2 regions of the Rhizobium sp. Nf11,1 genome follow, and region 1 is predicted to be linked to the other one. Evidence: predicted binding sites of a transcription regulator. Region 1 holds the regulator's gene; the other holds the start of a gene.

Region 1 (3,221 bases):
TCGCCCAAGCCTATCCGACAAAGAAAATCGCCGCTGCCGGCGCGCTCATCGCCGTCACCGCCTATTACCTGATCTCCGGTTTCGGGGTTTCGGCCGAGCGCGCCTTTATCATGATGGCCATCATGCTGATTGCCGTCTTCTTCGACCGGCCGTCGATCAGCCTGCGCAATGTCGTTCTCTCCGCGCTCATCATCATCGCCATTTCACCTTCGGAAGTATTGGGACCGAGCTTTCAGATGTCCTTTGCCGCCACATTGGCCTTGGTATCGGGCTATCAGTTGTGGAAGGACAGGCGTGTCCGCGAAAACGCTTTTCTGAAACTGCCGATCATCAGGCCGGTGGTTGCCGTCGCCGGTTTCTTCGGCGGCGTCTTCCTGACCTCGCTGATCGGCGGCTTTTCCACCGCATTGTTTTCGATCGAGCATTTTCATCGCCTGACGGCTTACGGCCTGCCGGCAAACCTTGCGACGATGCCGATTATCTCCTTCATCGTCATGCCGGCCGGATTGTTGGCGATGTTGCTCATGCCTTTCGGTCTGGACGCTCCGCTCTGGAAGGTCGTCGGATTCGGCCTCGATCTGGTGATTGCGGTTGCCAAGACAGTGTCCGGCTGGGGCGGTGATATCGGCATCGGCCGCTTGCCCGGCTGGTATTTCGCAGTGGCGGTGGCAGGCTTTCTGCTGCTGACGCTGCTGCGCACTCGGCTGCGCCATGTCGGCACATCGATCATCGCCATCTCCACGCTCATCGTGCTGCTTCTGCCGGTTCCCCGGCCGCCGGATCTGGTGATTTCGGAGGATGGCAGTCTGGTTGCGGTCGTCGCGGCTGAGGCAATAGCTTCCAACCGTGAAAACCCGCCGGATTTCATATTCGACCAGTGGCAGAGAGCGCTGGTGCTGCCGACACATGATCCGCCGAAGATGCTGGATGGTCCGGCCATTCCGCCGGAAGGAGAAGACCGCCGTGTCAGGCTTTCCCGCGATCAGCAGAACGAAGCGAGTGCAGCGATGCGGGCAGCCGCCGCAGGCGGTGAAGCAAACCGTTTTTCCTGCGTCAAGAAGGCTTGGTGCACATCAAGACTTGGCAATGGCAATATCGTCACCGTCATCGACAATGCCGCCTATCTCGGCCCGGCCTGCGATACGGCCGATATCGTCGTGACCTCGGTCCGTCTGCGTTTCAATAGCTGCCGTTCAGGCGGCACGCTTTTCACCGGCGAGACGCTGCGCAGGACCGGTTCGCTTGAATTGCGCTTCGCCGATGCCGGCCTGGAGGTCACCACCGCCTTCGATGCTTTGTCGCGACCATGGATGCGCCATCGCGCCTATGATTGGCGCAATGATCGTTTTACCGATTCCAGCCCATCCGGCGTCAGTGATAGCGACGGATGAGGCCGACGAGCTTGCCCTGCACCTTGACGCGGTCGGGCCCGAAGATGCGGGTCTCATAAGCCGGGTTGGCGGCCTCGAGCGCGATCGAGGCACCCTTGCGGCGAAAACGCTTCAGCGTTGCTTCCTCGTCATCGACGAGGGCAACGACGATATCGCCGGGACTGGCGGTACTGCCGTTGCGAATGATCACGGTGTCGCCGTCGAAGATGCCGGCGTCGATCATCGAATCGCCTTTGACCTCCAGCGCATAGTGCTCACCGGAGCCGAGCATATCTGCGGGAACGACGATATCGTGGGTGTTGTTCTGGATCGCCGAGATCGGAACGCCGGCGGCGATACGTCCCATGACCGGCACGGAGACGGAGTTGCCATTGTCGGCGACCGGCTTTGGCGCAGCGGGGGCGGCGACCGGCTGGGGCTTGCCGAGGCTGCCCTCGATGACGCTCGGCGAAAAACCGCGACGCTGAAGACTGGGGTTATAGGCCTCCGGAAGCTTGATCACCTCGAGTGCCCGGGCGCGGTTCGGTAGGCGGCGAATGAAGCCGCGTTCCTCAAGCGCCGTGATCAGGCGGTGAATGCCGGATTTCGAGGCGAGGTCCAGGGCATCCTTCATTTCGTCGAAAGAGGGAGGAACGCCGGATTCCTTCATGCGCTCATGGATGAAAAGGAGAAGCTCCTGTTGTTTGCGCGTGAGCATCGACGTCAGACCCCGTGATTGAAACAAATCCAGAACGGACACTATATGTTCCATATGTGTTCCGCAAGTAGCTAAATTTCCGTAAAAGTTCACGTCAACTCGCGGAGATTTTTATTTTCATTTGCCGGATTGGCGCACATGTCTTGCATTGAGGGAGGTGCTGTCGCACATCTCTTGTCTCTTGCCGGTTTCAGGAGGGATATTCATGAACGCGCATTCCGCCAGGTCGCACCCGCTGGATCATGTCGTGCTGCCCGTGGTCAATATCGATCTGGCGCGTGAGAGGCTCGGCAAGCTCGGTTTCACCGTCGCCGCCGATGCGCGCCATCCCTTCGGAACGGAGAATGCCTGCGTCTTTTTCGCCGACAAGACCTATCTGGAGCCGCTTGGCGTGGCGAGTGTCGACGAGAGCGAAGCAGCGGCCCGCCAGGGCAACGTCTTCATCGCCCGCAATCGCGCCTTCCGTTTCCGCTGCGGCGAGGAGGGACTTTCTGCGCTGGCCTTCCTCAGCGAGGATGCCGACCTCGATCATAAGCGCTTCGTCAGCAACGGCGCGAGCGCCGGTGAGATGTTGCAGTTCAGCCGGCCGATGCGGATGCCGGACGGTTCGGAGAGCGTCGGCAGCTTTAAGCTGGCCTTTGCAGCTGATTTGCGCGCCCCCGATTTCTTTCTCTTTACTTGCCAGCGCATCAATTCGTTCCCTACAGATCGCGCCGCGCTGGAGACGCACGCCAATGGCGTGATCGGCATTGCCGAGATCGCACTTTGTGCACCGGACCCGGCGGCATTCGCCGCCTTCGTCGGGCTCGCGATTGGGCAGGCGGCGGTGGAGAAAACCGGTTTCGGCATGAATATCGCGGCATCGAATGCAAAGATCAGCTTGATGACGCCGGAAGGGCTGGAGGCCTATTTCGAAACCACTGTCTCATCAGCCGATCGCGGCCTGCGGGGGCGGGCAATCCTCTTCACCGTCATCGATCTTGCCGTGACAGAAGCGCATTTGGGTGCTAACGGGATCACATTCACACGCAAGAACAATCGCATTCTGGTGAAGCCCACGCCCGGGCAGGGTGCGCTCTTCGCCTTCGAGGAAACACGATGAGCACCGACACGAATTCCGAAGTCAGGATCGG
Region 2 (3,221 bases), on a different contig from region 1:
TGCGCATCACAGCAACGACAATTGTTCAGGCTGCGGCTCAAACATGGCGCGCAGGTCCGGGCGGTCGATCAGCCGTCGGGGCGACCAGCCTTCCGCTGAGATGAAGGCTTGAACTTTCTTGACCGAGACGCCGAGCCGCGAGAGATCGTCGAGCCGCAGGCGGCGAAAACGGCGCGCCGAAACGATCGCCTTCACCGTCCTGGTGCCGAGACCCGGAACACGCAGCAACCGCTCGCGCTCGGCCTTGTTGATGTCGACCGGAAATTCGCCCCGGTTGGCAAGCGCCCACGCAAGCTTCGGATCGAGATTGAGATCGAGCATGCCGCCCGCCTGGTTTGCAGTGATTTCCTCGATGCCGAAACCGTAGAACCGATACAGCCAGTCTGCTTGGTAGAGCCGGTGTTCTCGCATCAGCGGCGGTTTGATCAGCGGCAGGTTTTTCGACGCGTCGGGGATGGGGCTGAAGGCGGAGTAATAGACGCGCTTCAGGCCATAGCTGCTGTAAAGCCGGCCGCTGCTCGCAAGGATCGTCGCATCATTGGCCCCATCTGCGCCGACGATCATCTGCGTGCTCTGGCCGGCCGGGACGAAACGCTGTCGTTTCCTCGTCTTTAATGTCGGCTCACTGGCCGCCTCGATCTTGAGCCGAAGGTCCCCCATCGATCGCCTAATACTGGCAGGCTTCTTCTCCGGTGCGAAACGGGAAATCCCGCTATCGGTCGGCAGTTCGATATTGAGCGACAGCCTGTCGGCATGAAGCCCCGCCTCCTCGATCAGATGCGGCGACGCCTCAGGGATCGCTTTGAGATGGATATAGCCGCGGAAATTGTGGGTTACCCGCAGCTCACGCACGATGCGGACCAGCTCCTCCATCGTGTAATCGGAAGAGCGAATGATACCGGAGGACAGGAAGAGGCCTTCGATATAGTTGCGGCGGTAGAATTCGAGCGTCAGCCAGACGACCTCCTCCGCGGTGAAGCGTGCCCGCTCGACATTGCTAGAGGAGCGATTGACGCAATAGGCGCAGTCATAGATGCAGAAATTGGTGAGCAGGATCTTCAGAAGCGAAATGCACCGCCCATCCGGAGCATAGGCATGGCAGATGCCGGATCCCTCGGTCGAACCCAATCCGCCGCTTCTGCTCGAATCGCGTTTCACCGTGCCGCTGGAAGCACAGGAAGCATCGTATTTCGCGGCGTCTGAAAGGATGGCCAAACGTTCGGTTAGCGACTTCTTCATTAGAATGTTCACTATATGTTCTTGGCTGCAAAGTCAATCCCGACGTCCCCGCTTCTGCCCCGTTTTGGCGCACATCACCTGACGTACCAGCGGGTTGGGTTTCATTTATGCGAATTTTCTGGAAATCAGCCGTGGCGATCTGCTATAAGCATGCAACTATGATTGTGGCACGGTTCCGAAGCTCCCCTTCGGGACCTGTTTTCTTTTGTGTGTGCCTGACTGTGCTGACGCAAGACGGGCGGCCGCAAGGAGTGAAGGACAGAAAAATGGTTGATAAGGTACCAATGACACAGGGTGGTTTCGTCAAGCTGCAGGAAGAACTGCGCTGGCGTCAGCAGGAAGAGCGTCCCCGAATCATCGAGGCGATCGCCGAAGCCCGTGCTCATGGCGACCTTTCCGAAAATGCCGAATACCACGCCGCCAAGGAAGCCCAGAGCCACAACGAGGGCCGCATCACCGAGCTGGAAGACCTGACGGCGCGCGCCGAGGTTATCGATCTCACCAAGATGTCGGGCGACAAGATCAAGTTCGGCGCCAGGGTGAAGCTCGTCGACGAGGACACCGAGGAAGAAAAGACCTACCAGATCGTCGGCGACCAGGAAGCCGACGTCAAGGCCGGCCGCATCTCCATCTCCTCCCCGATCGCCCGTGCGCTGATCGGCAAGGAAGTCGGCGATTCCATCGAGGTCAACGCGCCCGGTGGCTCCAAGGCCTACGAAATCCTCCAGGTTTCCTGGGGCTGATCGCCCGCCAGACATGAGATCCATCCTTGCCGGACATTCGTGACGTCGAGATCATCGCGCCCAATTTCAAGCGCCGGCTCTCCGGCGTCACCTCGACCATCGTCCAGCTCATCCCGTGCCAGATCCGGCTTGGCATGCGCATAGCAACGCTCGGGCCGGGCCTGCCGGAGGGCCTGCCAAAGCTGAGTTGGGCGCAGCTTTTCGGGCTCTGGCGCCCGCCGGCCCGGCGCCGTCACCGCGTCTGGCACGCCCGCCGCAACAATGAGATGGCCGTCGGCATCCTGCTTCGTCATGTCCTGCGCATGCCGCTGAAGCTGCTCTTCACCTCGGCCGCGCAACGCCGTCACACCGCCTATACGAAATGGCTGCTCCGCCGCATGGATGCGGTAATCGCGACCAGCGACCGTTCCGGCTCCTTTCTCGAGGTGCCTCACACGGTCATCCAGCATGGCGTCGACCTTTCCTTGTTCCACCCGCCGGAAACGGCCGACGATGGCATTGGCGCCACCGGGCTGCGCGGACGCTATCTCGTCGGCTGCTTCGGCCGCGTGCGCCATCAGAAAGGCACCGATCTCTTCGTCCAAGCGATGATCGAACTCTTACCGCAGCACCCCGAATGGACGGCCGTCGTCTCCGGCCGCGTGACGGCGGAGCACACCGACTTCGGCGAAAAGCTCAAGGCCGATGTCGCCGCCGCGGGCCTCGCCGACCGAATCCTTTTCCTCGGTGAAGTGCCCGATATCAAAATCTGGTATCGCCGTTTGACGCTTTACGTAGCCCCTTCCCGCAATGAGGGCTTCGGTCTGACGCCGCTCGAAGCCATGGCCTCGCGGACCGCGGTGGTGGCATCGGACGCCGGCGCCTATGCCGAACTCATCGCCGAAGGCGAGACCGGCGCGGTGGTGGCTGCGGGCGATGGCGAGGCGCTGACGCGGGCCATCGCCCCTTACATCGCAAATCCAACTCTCGCGATTGCCCATGGCGAGAATGCGTTGCGCCACGTCAGGTTGAATTTCGCTCTGGAGAAGGAAGCACGCGCGATCGGCGCCGTCTACGATCGCCTACTCGGCGATAATCGCGGCTGAGCGGAACGAGATTTAGCAAAAAGCGAACGGCCCATCACATGACGGGCCGCTGCAAATATCCAAGAAGGGCGAACAAAGCCGCCTTTTATTCCGCCGGCTGAAGCGTCACAGCCGGGACGCCCTCTTCCGTCTGGCCGCCGAGAGCTGCGGCGAG

What was found. Region 1 encodes LexA, which represses DNA repair genes until DNA is damaged. Its sites were predicted from a motif close to TGTTCNNNNTGTGTTCNG; they were not measured.
Region 2: ACQ7C1_RS26020 (putative DNA modification/repair radical SAM protein) is a predicted target of LexA. The motif match lies at 1,245-1,262, and genes of this name have one in related genera.

The regions. Positions count from the first base shown of each region.
Region 1 covers NZ_JBOBHU010000017.1:40,689-43,909, forward strand. Annotated here, with positions in the region: gene ACQ7C1_RS22740 (ComEC/Rec2 family competence protein) at 1-1,391, shown strand, start outside; gene lexA (transcriptional repressor LexA) at 1,372-2,088, opposite strand; gene ACQ7C1_RS22750 (VOC family protein) at 2,294-3,190, shown strand; gene kdsA (3-deoxy-8-phosphooctulonate synthase) at 3,187-3,221, shown strand, end outside.
Region 2 covers NZ_JBOBHU010000023.1:41,294-44,514, reverse strand. Annotated here, with positions in the region: gene ACQ7C1_RS26025 (UdgX family uracil-DNA binding protein) at 1-7, opposite strand, end outside; gene ACQ7C1_RS26020 (putative DNA modification/repair radical SAM protein) at 7-1,239, opposite strand; gene greA (transcription elongation factor GreA) at 1,506-1,982, shown strand; gene ACQ7C1_RS26010 (glycosyltransferase family 4 protein) at 2,009-3,067, shown strand; gene ACQ7C1_RS26005 (dicarboxylate/amino acid:cation symporter) at 3,153-3,221, opposite strand, start outside.